DNA from 3 places in the Rhizobacter sp. P5_C2 genome. Region 2 is predicted to be linked to each of the others. Evidence: predicted binding sites of a transcription regulator. Region 2 holds the regulator's gene; each other region holds the start of a gene.
The links. The regulator LexA, encoded in region 2, represses DNA repair genes until DNA is damaged. The targets are predictions, from matches to a motif close to ACTGTATNNNNATACAGT.
Positions count from the first base shown of each region.

Region 1 (5,308 bases), on a different contig from region 2:
GGTGCGCAGCTCGACCGAGGCATTCGAGGTGGACGTCGGGGTGCTCATCGTCAGTGCGGCAGTCAATACAAGGTCGTGCGCTGCCGCTCGGGCAGCTCGCGGTCGTAGGCCTCGCCATCGATCGCCGCATCGGTGAGCGCGGCCAGCATCGCACCGGCCGACGGCACCGCGCCGCGGGCGTCCGCGGCGGGCGGCGCCCACAGCTTCGAGCGCTGCAGCGCGCGGGCGCACTGGAACAGCACGGTCTCGATGCGCACGACGATCACGCACTTCGGCGGCGTGCCGTCCATCGCGAGCCGCTGCAGCAGGCCGGGGTCGACGCTGATGTGGGCACGGCCGTTGACGCGCAGCGTCTCGCCGACGCCGGGGATCATGAACAGCAGCGCGACGCGCGGATCGGCGACGATGTTGCGCAGGCTGTCGATGCGGTTGTTGCCGCGCCGCTCGGGCAGCAGCAGCGTGTGCTCGTCCTGCACGGTGACGAGCGGGGCCGGGTCGCCGCGCGGCGAGGCGTCGAGCCCGGCCGGGCCGCTGGTGGCGAGCACCGCGAACGGCGCGGCCTCGAGCCAGCGCCGGTACACCGGGTGCAGCGAGGCCACCTCCTTGCGGATCGACGCCTCGCCGACCGGGCCGAACAGCGCTTCGAGCGCGGCGAGGTCGCTGACGGTGGAAGAAGAGGGCGCGGTGGTCGGATCTGACATGGTCTACGGCGTCTCGGCGGGCGGTGGGCTACGCCGCATGTTGCCACCGCAGGCCGTGCGGTGGCTGCGTGGGCCCGAACAGAAAGTGCAGCACCCGGCGGCGGCTGGTGCCGGTGGCCTTCGACGAAGCGTGCAGCAGCAAGGGGCGTATCACGAGGGCATCGCCCTTGGCGGCGCAGAGAGTGATTTCAGGGCCGCGGGTGCGCAGCGCGATGGCATCGTCGTCGCGGATGTGCCCGAGGCGGTGGGTGCCGGGGATGACTCGCAGCGGCCCGTCCTGCGCAGTGCAGGGATCCAGGTGGACGCGCACGGCGATCAGTTGACCGAGAAAGTCGACGGGCGGCTGGACGAACAGCGCACCTTCCTTCTCGGACCAGGCGCGCAGGGCCGGATGATCGATGCGTTCAGAGACCGGGATCCCGAGATCCTGATGGACCGGCACCAGCCAGTTGAGCGACGCGGATTTCTCGAAGAAAGTGCACTGCACGGCGACGAGGCCGGCAGGCATCAGGCCCGAAAGGACGCGGTGCTGCCGCAGGCGCTGCGCCAGCGCTGCGCACCAGGGTTGCGACAACAGGCTGCGCGTGCCGGCACCGCCTGACCCCAGCGCCTCGACGAGGTCTGCCAAGGCATCGCAGTCGCCGGCCGGCAGCACTGCGGGCACCACCACGCAACCGGTCTTCTCGAACCCGTTCGGCGTCATCAGGGCGACGCGATCACACCGGCGCGTCAGTCGTCGAGCGCGACGGACTCGGCCGGCTTCGGCCGGCAGTCGCGCTTCTTCTCAAGCCAGTAGACGACGTTGCCGGCCACGACGATGCTGCCGGAGATCACGGTGGAGGCGGCCAGCAGCGCGGCTTCGGCCACCGCCTGGCCGGCGCATCGCTCGAGCACGGTGCAGCCGCGGTCCGCGTTGATGACCTGCGTCGTGTCCAGCACCATCTGGCGGGCCGTGATCTGGCATTCCTCGTCGTAGACGTGAATCGTGCGCGGGTAGGCGCAGCCGAACGATGCGGCCGCGGTCAGGATCGACAGGGACAGCGTGCGGAGCGTCCGCAGGGGAGGGGTCTGGGGCATCGGATGATCTCGTCGGGCGGACAGCGATTCTGCCGCGAGTCCACCACGCGCTTGCAGTCCGGCAGGAGGTTCATATACTGTATGAACATACAGTTTCTACCGATGCTCCCGCCCTACGCCGAGCTGCACTGCCGCAGCAATTTCAGCTTTCTCACCGGTGCCTCGCACCCCGAGGAGCTGGTGAACCGCGCCGCTGACCTCGGCTACGCGGCGCTCGCGATCACCGACGAATGCTCGCTGTCCGGCGTGGTGCGCGCGCATGTCGAGGCGCAACGGCGCCAGCTGCACCTGATCATCGGCAGCGAGATCCGGCTGACGCTGCCCGCCGATGGCGCTCCGCATGCGCGGCTCGTGCTGCTCGCGCAGACGCGCCGCGGCTACGGCAACCTGTCGCACTGGATCACCGTCGCGCGGCGCCGCGCCGACAAGGGGCATTACCGCGCGCACCCGTCCGACCTCGAAGGCGGCGTGCCCGATGCCCCCACGCTGGCCGGCCTGCCCGATTGCCTGGCGCTGCTGGTGCCCGATGCGTCGCAGCCGTTCGAGACGGTGTTCGCGCATGCGATGTGGCTCAAGACCTGGTTCCACGACCGGGCCGCGCTGGCCCTCGAACGCCTGCACCGCCCCGGCGATGAAGAACTGCTGGCCACCGTGCTGAACATCGCCCGGCGGGTCGGCCTGCCGGTGGTCGCGACCGGCGACGTGCTGATGCACCTGCGTTCGCGCAAGTCGCTGCAGGACACGCTGACCGCGACGCGGCTGAAGCTGCCGCTCACCGAATGCGGGCTGCGGCTCGCACCGAACGCCGAGCAGTACCTGCGCTCGCGAGGCCGGCTGGCCGGCCTCTACGAGGCACAGTGGCTCGACAACACGCTGATGCTGGCCGCGCAATGCACGTTCTCGCTCGCCGAGCTGAAGTACGAGTACCCGCGCGAGGTCGTGCCCGAGGGCAGCACGCCGATCGCCCACCTGCGCCGGCTCACCTATGCCGGCGTGCCCAAACGCTTTCCGAACGGGCTGAAGCCGGAGTGGGCGAAGCAGATCGAGGACGAACTCGCGCTGATCGAGCAGCTCGGCTACGAGGCCTACTTCCTGACGGTCGCCGACATCGTGCGCTGGGCGCGCGATCGCGACATCCTGTGCCAGGGGCGCGGCAGCGCGGCCAACTCGGTGGTCTGCTACTGCCTCGAGGTGACCGAGGTCGATCCCGGGCGCGCCACGCTGCTGTTCGGCCGCTTCATCAGCGCCGAGCGCAACGAGCCGCCCGACATCGACATCGACTTCGAGCACCAGCGCCGCGAAGAGGTCATCCAGTACATCTACCGCAAGTACGGCCGCCACCGCGCGGCGCTCACCGCGGTCGTCATCAGCTACCGGCCGCGCAGCGCGGTGCGCGACGTCGGCCGAGCGCTCGGCATCGACCTGCAGCGCATCGACGCGCTCTCGAAGAGCCAGCAGTGGTTCGACGGCCGCGGCATCAGCGCCGATCGCCTGCGTGAGAACGGCTTCGACCCCGATTCAATGGTCGTGCGGCAATGGGCCGAGCTGACCGGCATGCTGGTGGGCTTTCCGCGCCACCTGAGCCAGCACCCGGGCGGCTTCGTGATCGCGCGCGACCAGATCGAGCAGCTGGTGCCGGTCGAGAACGCCGCGATGGAAGACCGCAGCGTCGTGCAGTGGGACAAGGACGACCTCGACGCGCTCGGGCTCATCAAGGTCGACATCCTCGCGCTCGGCATGCTGAGCGCGCTGCGCCGCGCGCTGGAGTTCATCGGCCACAAGCAGGGCCATGCATTCCGCCTGCAGGACATCGCCGAGGGCGACGCGCCCACCTACGACATGATCTGCAAGGCCGACACCGTCGGCGTGTTCCAGATCGAGAGCCGGGCGCAGATGAGCATGCTGCCGCGCCTGCAGCCACGCACCTACTACGACCTGGTGGTCGAGGTGGCGATCGTGCGGCCCGGCCCGATCCAGGGCGGCATGGTCCACCCCTACCTGAAGAACCGCAACCTGCGCATCGAGGACATCGACTGCCCTCGCAAGCTCTGGCCGGCGCTGGAACGCACGAAGGGCGTGCCGATCTTCCAGGAGCAGGTGATGCAGATCGCGATGCTGGCCGCCGACTTCACGCAGGGCGAGGCCGACCAGCTGCGCCGCGCGATGGCCGCCTGGAAGCGCAAGGGCGGGCTGGGGCCGTTCCACGAGCGGCTGGTCGGCCGCATGGTCGCCAACGGCTACGAGCTCGATTACGCCGAGCGCATCTTCAAGCAGATGGAGGGCTTCGGCGAATACGGCTTCCCGGAGAGCCATGCGGCCGGCTTCGCGCTGCTCGCCTACGACAGCAGCTGGATCAAGTGCCACCACCCCGATGCGTTCCTGGCCGCGCTGCTGAACAGCCAGCCGATGGGCTTCTACGGCCCGGCGCAGCTGGTGCGCGATGCGCGCGAGCACGGCGTCGAGGTGCGGCCGGTCGACGTGGATTGCAGCGAGTGGGACTGCACGCTGGAGTGGCCGCTGGACGAGCCTGGGTCCGGCGCCGGGCTGCGGCCGGTGCGGCTGGGGCTGAACCGCGTCGGCGGCTTGTCCGAGGCCGCGGGCCGGCGCATCGCCGCGGCCCGCGAGCACGGCGCCTTCGCGAACCCCGAAGACCTGGCGCGCCGCGCCGGGCTGAATGCGCACGAGCTGCAGTCGCTGGCCCAGGCCGATGCGCTGCACAGCCTGAGCGGCCACCGTCACCAGGCGGCCTGGGCGGTGGCCGGCGTCGACACCCGGCCCACCGCGATGCTGAGCCGCACCCGCATCGACGAGCCTGCGCTGCTGCTGCCCGCGCCGGCCGAGGCCGACGAGACGCTGGCCGACTACCAGGCGCTCGGGCTGACGCTGAAGCGCCACCCGCTCGCGCTGCTGCGCCCGCAGCTCGAGGCCTTCCAGGTGCAGACCGCGGCCGTGCTGCGGGGCTACCCCGACGGGCGGCTGGCGCGCGCGAGCGGGCTGGTCACGCACCGGCAGCGGCCGCAGACCGCCAAGGGCACGGTCTTCGTCACGCTGGAAGACGAGACCGGTGCCGTCAACATCATCGTCTGGCCGCGCGTGTTCGAAACCCAGCGCCAGGCCTTGCTCGGATCGCGGCTGCTGACGGTCTACGGCCAGTGGCAGCGGCAGGGCGACGTGATGCACCTGCTGGCGGTCAAGATGATCGACCACACGCCGCTGCTGGGCGGCCTCATTGCACGAAGTCGCGATTTCCGCTGATTTCCGCTCATTTCCATTGATGCGCCTGAAGCCGCGGGCACACCTGGAAACCAGATGTTGCACGCCGATTCGATAGAGTTCGGGGTTTCCGTCTTTCCTTTCGCACCTCGCACCGGCTTCATGCTGTTCCTGCTCTCGCCCGCCAAGACCCTCGACTACGACACGCCGCTGCGCACCGCGCACGAGCCGACGATGCCGTCCTTCCTGCCCCGCTCGGCGGAGCTGATCAAGGTATTGAAGACGCAGTCGGTCGCCGACATCGCGGCGCTGATGCA
Region 1 covers NZ_JBFULV010000146.1:4,845-10,152, reverse strand. Annotated here, with positions in the region: gene ACXJLU_RS30595 (GNAT family N-acetyltransferase) at 1-48, opposite strand, end outside; gene ACXJLU_RS30590 (pyridoxamine 5'-phosphate oxidase family protein) at 63-701, opposite strand; gene ACXJLU_RS30585 (phytanoyl-CoA dioxygenase family protein) at 730-1,404, opposite strand; gene ACXJLU_RS30580 (hypothetical protein) at 1,431-1,778, opposite strand; gene ACXJLU_RS30575 (error-prone DNA polymerase) at 1,881-5,033, shown strand; gene yaaA (peroxide stress protein YaaA) at 5,154-5,308, shown strand, end outside.
Region 1: the regulator LexA is predicted to act here: its motif matches at 1,855-1,872, upstream of ACXJLU_RS30575 (error-prone DNA polymerase).

Region 2 (5,308 bases):
TTGATTGTGCATGCTCGGCGGGGCGCGGCCACCCCATGCCGGCACGGTGCAGCCAGGAAGGCTAGCATCCGCCCCCACACCCCAAACCCGGAGACGAACAATGTCCCTCACCATGTACTCGGCCAGCGTGCCGATCTTCCTGCGCACCCTCGGCAACATCGGCAAGTGGCTCGACAAGGCCGAAGCCCATGCGCAGGCGAAGAAGTTCGATGTCGCCGTGCTGCTCGGCACGCGCCTGTCGCCCGACATGCTGTCGTTCACGCGGCAGGTGCAGCTGACCAGCGATGCCGCGAAGTTCGGTGCCGCCCGGCTGGCGGGCATCGAGTCGCCGAAGTTCGATGACGTGGAGACGACGCTGCCCGAGCTGCGCGAGCGCATCGCGAAGACGGTGGCCTTCCTCGAATCGATCCCGTCCGAGAAGATCGTCGGCAGCGACGACCGCGACGTGACGATCCCGCGCCGCGACGGCCCGCTGACGCTGAAGGGCGAGGTCTACCTGCGCACCTTCGTGCTGCCGAACTTCTTCTTCCACGCGACGACGATCTACGCGCTGCTGCGCCACAACGGCGTCGAGCTGGGGAAAAGCGATTACCTGGGGCCGCTGCAGCCCTGAGGCTGCCGGCCGGTCAGAGCGGAACGAACTCCGTGTCGCGGCCGGCCATCGGGAAGGCGGCGTCGAGCTGGCGGCGCACCGCCTTGCGCTCCTCGGGTGGCAGCACCGCCAGCAGCGTGTCGCTCAGTTCGAGCAGCTCGCCGATGTCGCCGGCGATGCGCAGCTGGCGCTTCAGCAGCGCGGCCGACGCCCCCTGCAGGCCCGCCGCCGATTCCATGAAGCACTGCTTCATCTCGACGAAGACCCGGCGCGCGGCGACCCGGGCCAATCGCTCTTGCGGCATCCCGGGGATGTTCTGCAGGGCGGCGTCGAGCTCGAGCGAAAGTCGTGCAGTTTTCATGGCGGTGGCGGGTGTCTTCACTTGCAGGGCTTTCGGCCGGCGCGCAGGCCGGTGTAGGTGCCCTGGCATTCTGTACAGCGGCCGGCGCCGCAGATCGCACGAAATGAGGCACTTCTGCCTGCCGTTCATCGGGGCCGGCTACGCTGCGCGGGAACGCACTGGAAGGAACGAACGATGAAATGGCTGCGGCACGGTGTCGTGGGTCTGGTGGTCGTGCTGCTGCTGGCGGCGGTGCTGCTGTGGGTTTATGCACGGCGCACGCTGCCGCAGCTCGACGGCGAACAGCGTGTGGACGGCCTGCGCGGCGAAGTGCGCATCGAGCGCGATGCGCAGGGCGTGCCGACCATCCACGCGTCCTCGCGCGAGGACGCGATGTTCGGCCTCGGCTTCGCGCACGCCCAGGACCGGTTGTGGCAGCTGGAGACGCACCGCCGCATCGGCGCGGGCCAGCTGGCCGAGGCCTTCGGCGAGCCGGCCCTCGACACCGACCGCTTCCTGCGCGCGCTCGGCGTGCGCCGTGCCGCGCAGGCGCAGTGGCAGCGGGCCAGCCCGGCCACGCGGGCCGCACTCGAGGCCTACAGCGCCGGCATCAACGCCTACCTCGCCGGCTCGCTGAAGGCGCGGCCGCCGGAGTTCGTGCTGCTCGGGCTGCAGCCGCAACGCTGGACGCCGGTCGACAGCCTGGCCTGGGCGACGATGATGGCCTGGGACCTGGGCGGCAACTGGTCGAGCGAGCTGCTGCGGATGCGCTTGTCGCTGAAGATGCCGGTCGAGCGCATCAACGAGCTGTTGCCGCCGTACCCCGGCGAGCAGCCGCTGGCGACGGCCGACTACGCGGCGCTGTTCCGCGGGCTGAAGGTCGACGGCACGCTGGGCCGCCAGGCGCTGCTGACGGCGCCCGAGTCCGGCGTCGAAGGCGTCGGCTCCAACAACTGGGTGGTCGCCGGCTCGCACACCGACAGCGGCAGGCCGCTGCTGGCCAACGACCCGCACCTGAAGCTCAGCGCGCCGTCGCTGTGGTACCTGGCGCGGCTCGACGCGCCCGGCTTCCAGGTGGCGGGCGCGACCATGCCTGGCCTGCCGATCGTCGTGCTCGGCCAGAACGACCACATCGCGTGGGGCTTCACCAACACCGCGCCCGACGTGCAGGACCTGTACCTCGAACGCATCCGGCCCGACGACGCGACGCAGTACCAGACCCCCGACGGCTGGGCGGCGTTCGAGCGCAGCACTGAAGTCATCAAGGTCAAGGGCCATGCCGATGTGACGATGACCGTGCGCAGCACCCGGCACGGGCCGGTGATCTCGGACGCCGGTGGCCCGACCGATGGGCTGACCGGTGCGCCGACCGCACCCACCTACGCCTTGGCGATGCGCTGGACGGCGCTCGATGTTGATGCTGATTCGGTCGATGCTGGCATCGGTTTCAATTCGGCCCGCTCGGTGGACGAGTTCATCGCGGCGTCGGCGGGCTATGTCGCGCCGATGCAAAGCATGGTGGTGGCCGACACGCAAGGGCGCATCGCGATGGTGGCGGCCGGGCGGGTGCCGGTGCGCGGGCCCGCGAACGACTTGAAGGGCCTGGTGCCGGCGCCGGGCTGGGACGCGCGCTACGACTGGGTCGGCAGCGTGGCGGCCGGCGAGACGCCGCGCGAGATCGATCCCGCTCGCGCCTGGATCGCGACCGCCAACCAGCGCATCGTCGGGCCGGCGTACCCGCATTTCCTGACCAGCGAGTGGGCGCCGCCGTACCGCCACCAGCGCATCGAGCAGCTGCTGGCCGCGACGACCAAGCATTCGATCGCCAGCCTGCGGACGATCCAGCGCGACCAGCTGTCGCTGGCGGCGCTGAAGCTGCTGCCGGTGCTGAAGCGCGCCGTGTCGAACCATCCGCTGGCGGCGGCCGCGCAGCGCGAGCTGGCGTCGTTCGACGGCACGATGGCGGCCGATCGCGCCGCGCCGCTGATCCTGTCGGCCTGGACGCGGCAGCTGACGCAGGCGGTGTTCAGCGACGAACTCGGCAGCGCCTTGTACGAGCGGCAGCTCGGCAGCCGCAGTTTTCGCGAAGCGCTGGAGGGCGTGCTGGAACGCCAGGACGGCTGGTGGTGCGACGACAAGACGACGCCGGCGGTCGAGACCTGTGCGCAGCAGGTGGATGCGGCGTTCACGCGGGCGCTCGACGAGCTGCAGCAGTCGCAGGGCGGCGATGTCTCGGCCTGGCAATGGGGCCGGGCGCACCAGGCGCGCGCCGAGCACCGGCCGTTCAGCAAGGTGAAGGCGCTGGCGCCTTGGTTCGAACTGCGTGCGCCGGTGGGCGGCGACACCTACACGATCAACGTGTCGCGCGTCGGCCTGCGACCGGATGCGACGACCGGCGAGCTGTACCTGGCTGAGCACGGCCCGTCGCTGCGGGCGCTGTACGACCTGGGCGACCGGGGTCGTTCACGCTTCATGCAGTCGAGCGGGCAGTCGGGTATCGTGTTTTCACCGCTGTACCGCAACTTCGTCGAGCGCTGGGCGAAGGTGGAAGACGTGCCGGTGTGGGGCGGGGCGGCGGAGCACACGCTGGTGCTGAAGCCGCGCTGATGCCGCGCTGATCAGCGGTCGAGAGGTCAGCGGTCGAGCTGCGCCAACTGGCTGACGATCTCGCGCGTGCTCAGCAGCCGCACGCCCTGGGCGGCCAGCGCCGAAGGCGCTTCGGGGGTGGGTCACACCGACCCGAACAAGGCCTTGCGCTGCGCGGTGTAGGCCCACCACGGCGCGGCCGGCGCGCCGCCCATGAAATCGGTGGCGGCCATGAAGGTGTCGAGCACGCAGGGGTCGTGGCGTTCGCCGGTGATCGCGCACAGCCGCTGGTACAGCACGAAGGCATCCTTGCCGCGCAGGTCTTGCGGCGCCTGGATGCCGATCAGCCGCAGGTCGGCCGCCAGCGCCGGGCCGATGTTGGGCAGTTGTTCGAGCGACTTGCACTCCGCGGCACTCGCCGCCTTCGGGGCCTTGATCACCACGGCAGCCTCCATCACAGCATGCTGTTGCGGATCAGGCCGACCGCGAGCCCTTCGAGTTCGAAGTCGACGTCGCCGAACGGCACGACGATGGGCTCGAAATCGGGGTTCTCCGGCAGCAGTTCGATGCTGGTGCGGGTGCGCTTGAAGCGCTTGACGGTGACCTCGTCGCCCAGCCGCGCGACGACGATCTGCCCGTTCTTCGCATCCTTGGCCTTCTGCACCGCGAGCAGGTCGCCGTCCATGATGCCGGCGTCGCGCATGCTCATGCCGCGCACCTTCAGCAGGAAATCGGGCCGGCGGCTGAACAGGCTGGCTTCCATCAGGTAGGTCTGGTCGATGTGCTCCTGCGCGAGGATCGGGCTGCCCGCCGCGACCCGCCCGACCAGCGGCAGCGTGAGCTGCGAGAGGCTGGGCAGCGGCAGGCTGAACTGCTTGCCGCGGCTCTGGTTCAGCGCACGCAATGTGTCAGACTGCAGACGGATGCCTCGCGAGGTGCCCCCCACCAGCTCGATGACGCCCTTGCGGGCCAGCGCCTGCAGGTGTTCCTCGGCGGCGTTGGCCGACTTGAAGCCCAGCTCGTTCGCGATCTCGGCGCGGGTCGGTGGGGCGCCGGTGCGCTCGATCGCGCTCTGCACCAGGTCGAGGATCTGCTGCTGGCGGTCGGTGAGCTTCGGGGTTTCGTTCATCGCGGGCCTCGGGTTGATGATTCGCGCGGCAGTGAGCAGCGGACTGAACATCCATCCAGTGACTGTATTTTTATCCAGCTTCGTGAAAAATGCAAAGAACTGACCCAACCGTCGTCGTGCTCGGCACCGGCGGCACCATCGCCGGCACCTCGGCCGCCCCCGGCGACAACATCGGCTACACCGCGGCGCAGCTCGGCGTCGCGCAGCTCGTGAAGGCGGTGCCGGCACTGGCCGCGGTGGCGCTCGAGCCCGAGCAGGTCGCCCAGGTCGACAGCAAGGACATGAGCGCCGACGTGTGGCGCGCGCTGCTCAAGCGGCTCGCCCACCACCTGGCGCGGCCCGAGGTGGCCGGCGTGGTCGTCACGCACGGCACCGACACGCTGGAAGAGACCGCGTGGCTGCTGCAGCGCGTGCTCGCGCCGGGCAAGCCGGTGGTGCTGACCGCGGCGATGCGGCCCGCCACCTCGCTGCAGCCCGACGGGCCGCAGAACCTGCTCGATGCGGTGACCGTCGCGCAGCACCCCGGCGCGCGCGGCGTGCTGGCGGTGCTCGGCGGCGTGGTGCATGGCGCGGCCGATGTGCGCAAGGTCCACACCTACCGCATCGAGGCCTTCGATTCGGGCGATGCCGGCCCGGTCGGGCGCATCGAGGAAGGGCGGCT
Region 2 covers NZ_JBFULV010000003.1:25,694-31,001, reverse strand. Annotated here, with positions in the region: gene ACXJLU_RS01485 (DUF1993 domain-containing protein) at 101-613, shown strand; gene ACXJLU_RS01480 (hypothetical protein) at 627-953, opposite strand; gene ACXJLU_RS01475 (penicillin acylase family protein) at 1,128-3,539, shown strand; gene ACXJLU_RS01470 (helix-hairpin-helix domain-containing protein) at 3,662-3,961, opposite strand; gene lexA (transcriptional repressor LexA) at 3,973-4,647, opposite strand; gene ACXJLU_RS01460 (asparaginase) at 4,737-5,308, shown strand, end outside.

Region 3 (5,308 bases), on a different contig from region 2:
ATGCGCGCGGCGCGCTGGCTGGCGCGCGCGATCTGCTGCAGCGATTTCTTCAGCGCCTGCGGGTCGCGCTCGCCGGCATCGATCTCGCGCTGCGCCAGCTCGGCCTGCGTGCGCAGCCCGGCCAGCGGCGTCTTCAGCTGGTGCGCCGCGTCGGCCAGGAAGTGCTTCTGCGCGCCGATGCTGCGGTCCAGCCGGGCCAGCAGGTCGTTGATCGCGCGCACCAGCGGCGAAACCTCCTCGGGCGCGTCGCGCTCGTCGATCGGGCTCAGGTCGTGGCTTTCGCGGCGGCGGATGCGCTGCTGCAGCTCGTTCAGCGGCGCAATGCCGCGCGCGAGCGCCAGCCACACCAGCAGCACCGCCAGCGGCAGGATCACGAACTGCGGCAGCATCACGCCCTTGATGATCTCGGTGGCCAGCCGCGAGCGCTTGCCCAGCGTCTCGGCCACCTGCACGATCGGCGCCTCGACGCCGGCCGCCATGCTGCCCGGCAACCCGATGCGCACGTAGGCGATGCGCACCGGCTCGCGGTTGATCTCGTCGTCGCGGTAGCGCACCACGCCGGGCGCGGCGCGCTCTTCGTCGTTGGGCATCGGCAGTGCGCGGTCGCCGCTCAGGTACTGGCCGTCGAGGCCGAGCACTTGGTAATACAGCGTGTCGGTCTCGTCGGTGTGCAGCAGCTCGGCGGCGCTGGCCGGCAGCGCGAAGCTGGCCGACGGCAGCGTGCCGCCGCCGGCGTCCTGCACTGTGACCTGCTGCGACAGCACGCGGGCCATCTCGCCGAGCTGGCGGTCGAACGGCTTGTTGGCGATGCCCTGCGCGACCAGCCAGGTCAGCACCACGCTCATCGGCCACAGCAGCAGCAGCGGCGCGAGCATCCAGTCGAGGATCTCGCCGAACAGCGAGCGCTGCTCTTTCATCCGGCCACTTTCATCAGGCTGCGATCTTCTCCAGGCAGTAGCCCAGCCCGCGCACCGTCGCGATCCGCACCGGGCCCTGCTCGATCTTCTTGCGCAGCCGGTGGATGTAGACCTCGATCGCGTTGTTGCTGACCTCTTCGCCCCATTCGCACAGCCGCTCGACCAACTGGTCCTTGCTGACCAGCCGGCCGGCGCGCTGCAGCAGCACCTCGAGCAGGCTCAGCTCGCGCGCCGACAGCTCGACCATCTGGTCGTTCAGGTAGGCCACGCGGCCGGTCGCGTCGAAGGTCAGCGGCCCGTGCCGGATCACGCTCGACGCGGTGCCCAGCCCGCGCCGCGTCAGCGCACGCACGCGGGCCTCGAGTTCCTGCAGCGAGAACGGCTTGGCCATGTAGTCGTCGGCGCCGAGGTCGAGGCCCTGCACGCGCTGCTCGACGCTGTCGGCCGCGGTCAGGATCAGCACCGGCACCGCCGAGCCGCGGGCGCGCAGCTTGCGCAGCACCTCGAGCCCGTGCAGCTTCGGCAGGCCGAGGTCGAGGATCAGCAGGTCGAACTCATGGGCCGACAGGGCCGCGTCGGCCTCGGTGCCGCTCGCCACGTGGTCGACCGCATAGCCCCCATTGCGCAGCGAGCGCAGCAGCCCGTCGGCCAACACCTGGTCGTCTTCGGCGATCAACACGCGCATGGCTGCCTCCTGTGCGGCTCGTGACCCGGCCGCTGCGGGATTGTAGGGAACCCCAGAAAAGACTGTACAAACATCCAGCCTTTGCCATAATCCGCGCAACTCTAGGAGATCGCCCCATGGATGCCCCCGTCAAAGCCGCCACCCTCAACACCGAAAAGGCCAAGGCCCTGCAAGCTGCGCTGGCGCAGATCGAAAAGCAGTTCGGCAAGGGCTCGATCATGCGGCTCGGCGAAGGCGAGGTGATCGAAGACATCGAGGTCGTCTCCACCGGTTCGCTCGGCCTCGATGCCGCGCTGGGCGTGGGCGGCCTGCCGCGCGGCCGGGTGGTCGAGATCTACGGCCCCGAATCGTCGGGCAAGACCACGCTGACGCTGCAGGTCATCTCCGAAATGCAGAAGCTCGGCGGCACCTGCGCCTTCATCGATGCCGAGCACGCGCTCGACACCGCCTATGCCCAGAAGCTGGGCGTCAACCTGCAAGAGCTGCTGATCAGCCAGCCCGACACCGGCGAGCAGGCGCTCGAGATCGTCGACGCGCTGGTGCGCTCCGGCTCGGTCGACCTGGTGGTGATCGACTCGGTCGCGGCGCTGACGCCCAAGGCCGAAATCGAAGGCGAGATGGGCGATTCGCTGCCCGGCCTGCAGGCCCGCCTGATGAGCCAGGCGCTGCGCAAGCTCACCGGCACCATCAAGAAGACCAACACGATGGTCATCTTCATCAACCAGATCCGCATGAAGATCGGCGTGATGTTCGGCAGCCCCGAAACCACCACCGGCGGCAATGCGCTGAAGTTCTACGCGTCGGTGCGGCTCGACATCCGCCGCATCGGCAGCATCAAGAAGGGCGAAGAAGTCATCGGCAACGAGACCAAGGTCAAGGTCGTCAAGAACAAGGTGTCGCCGCCGTTCAAGACCGCCGAGTTCGACATCCTCTACGGCCAGGGCATCAGCCGCGAAGGCGAGGTGATCGACATGGGCGTCGAGGCCAAGGTGCTCGAGAAGTCGGGTGCCTGGTACGCCTACAACGGCGAGAAGATCGGCCAGGGCAAGGACAACGCCCGCGAGTTCCTGCGCGAGAACCCCGACCTGTCGATCGAGATCGAGAACAAGGTGCGCGAGGCGATGGGCATTCCGCTGCTGCCGACCAATGGTGGCGCGGCAGCGGTGGCCGATGAGGCCAAGCCGTCGAAGAAGGCTGCCAAAGAGTCGAAAGAGCCGAAGGAATTGAAAGAACCGAAGGAAGCCCGCGAGTAATCGCGGGAGCGCAGCAACCGTCCGGCGGTGGCGATGAAACGGCGGCTGTCGCTGCGCGGGCGCGGCGTGCAGCTGCTGTCACAGCGCGAGCACAGCCGGCAGGAGCTGCGGCGCAAGCTGCTGCAGCATCTGCGGAAGCTGCACAGCGAGGCGGAGTCCGGGCTCACCGAGCCCGCCGAGCCCGCCGAGCCCACCGAACCCATTGATGCCGACCAGCAGGTCGACGACGTGCTGACGTGGCTGCAGGACAAGGGCTACTTCAGCGAGCAACGCTTCGTCGAGAGCCGGGTCCATGTGCGCGAGGGCCGCTACGGCAACCTGCGCATTCGCCTGGAACTGGCGCAGCACGGTGTCGCGCTCGATGCCGGCACTGCGGCAAGACTCAAGGACAGTGAACTCGCGCGCGCCCACGAGGTGTGGCTGCGCAAATTCGGCGCGCCGGCCGCGGATGCCGCCGGGCGCGCCAAACAGATGCGGTTCCTGTCGAGCCGCGGGTTCTCACCCGAGGTGATCCGCCGCGTCGTCAAAGGCGGGGCCGAGGTCGAGGGTGACGACGGCTGACGCCTGAGGTGGCGCCCGAACCGGTGCCCGATCAGGCGGCCTTGGTGGCCTGCTTCGTTGCCGACCCAGCCGCTGCTTCACGCAGTTGGCGGGTTTCCTTCTTGACATGCTTCGCGCGCTTTTGCTTTTGCCTGCGAATGGCGCGGTCCTTGTCGGCGCTCATGGCGTTCTCCGGTGTGTTGGTTGAAAGACCCGCGGTTGTACCACTGTTGGCGCACGCCCCGCCGCGCCGGGCGCCGGTTGCGGGTACAACCGCTCACTCATTCCCGACCCCGACAAGGCAAACCCATGAACTGGATCATCCTGGTGGCCGCAGGCCTCTTCGAAATCGGCTGGGCGATCGGCCTGAAGTACACCGAAGGCTTCACGCGCCTGTGGCCCTCGATCGGCACGGTGGCGGCGATGGTCATCAGCGTGTGCCTGCTGGGCTATGCGATGAAGTCGCTGCCGGTCGGCACGGCCTACGCGGTGTGGGTCGGCGTCGGTGCGGTCGGCACCGCGATCCTCGGCATCGTGCTGTTCGGCGAACCGGCCTCCGCGGCGAGGCTCGCGAGCCTCGCGCTGATCGTGGCCGGCATCGTCGGGCTGAAGCTGGCGAGCCCGGCCTAGACACGCGCAGCTCAGTTCAGCGCCGGCACGATCGGTGGAAGCGCCGTCACCATCCGCACCAGGTCGCCGATGTTGCGTGCGCCGGTCTTCATCCGCAGGCTGCCGATGTGGGTGCGCACGGTGCACACCGCTACGCCCAACGCGCGCGCCTGCTCGCCCGCCGACTGGCCCTGGCACAGAGCGAGCAGCACGGTCTTCTCGGCGGTCGTCACCTTGTGGACACGTGCGAAGAAGTCGACGCTGAGCGGCTGGCAGACCTGGCTGCGGCCCAACATCAGCAGCACACCGGACTCCTCACCACGACCGCCTGCGCCGCCGAGGGGCAGCACGGCGATCGACCAAGGCGGCGCGTCGGCCCGCGCCGGCATCGGCACCAGGCTGCGCCTGCCGACGCAGGCGCCCGCGATGGCCTCGCGAAGGTGGCGGCAGGTCGCCTCGTCGGCACCGGCCACGCACCCGCCGACGACACGCAGGCGGCCAGGCACGCCGCATTCGCGTCGAGCGATGCGATTGGCCCAGACCAGCGCGCCGCCGCCCGTCAGCAGCATCAGCCCGTAGTCGACGGCATCCAGCACTCGCAGCAGCGTCTGCTCGGCTGGTCCGCATTCCGGTTCGTCCGTGCCGTCGCGGAAGGCGTCGCCCACGCAGGCCGTTTGCGCGCCGTGCTGCGGAAGTGAAGTCGTGAGATCCATGCGAGCTCCCGAGGTGTGGACCCGATTGCAGCACCGGGCGAACGGCGCCCCCATCAGCCATGCGGCTCAGCCCGATGGATGAGGGGCTTCCCGCGCCGGCGCCACGATGCCTCGCTAAGATGCCCCGAGGAGGCGACGGGATGAACGTCCTGCTGATCGATGACCATGCCTTGTTTCGAGAGGGCATCGCCTTGCTGCTGCGCCCGCTGGTGGAGCCGCTGACGGTCTGGGAGGCGGGCAGCTGCGAAGAGGGCCTGGCGACGCTCGCGCGGCAGCCCTCGATCGACCTGGTGCTGATCGACCTCGCGCTGCCGGGCATGCCCGGGCTCGAAGGCATCGCGCTGATCCGAGAACGCCACCCGGCGACACCGGTGGTCGCGCTGTCCTCCTCCGACGACAAGGACACCGTGCTGCGTGCGCTCGACGCCGGTGCGATGGGCTTCATCCCGAAGAGTTCGACCTCGGTCGTGTTCGGCGGCGCGCTGCAATTGATCATGGCGCGCGGGATCTACCTGCCGCCGTCGGTCTTCCTCGCCGGACGCCATGCCGGTGCCGAGCGCCATGCGCCGGCGCCGGCCGGCGAGGCCGTGC
Region 3 covers NZ_JBFULV010000018.1:9,192-14,499, reverse strand. Annotated here, with positions in the region: gene ACXJLU_RS08840 (sensor histidine kinase) at 1-917, opposite strand, end outside; gene ACXJLU_RS08835 (response regulator) at 931-1,602, opposite strand; gene recA (recombinase RecA) at 1,719-2,855, shown strand; gene ACXJLU_RS08825 (RecX family transcriptional regulator) at 2,889-3,416, shown strand; gene ACXJLU_RS08820 (hypothetical protein) at 3,448-3,579, opposite strand; gene sugE (quaternary ammonium compound efflux SMR transporter SugE) at 3,705-4,025, shown strand; gene ACXJLU_RS08810 (helix-turn-helix transcriptional regulator) at 4,037-4,717, opposite strand; gene ACXJLU_RS08805 (response regulator) at 4,858-5,308, shown strand, end outside.
Region 3: the regulator LexA is predicted to act here: its motif matches at 1,664-1,681, upstream of recA (recombinase RecA).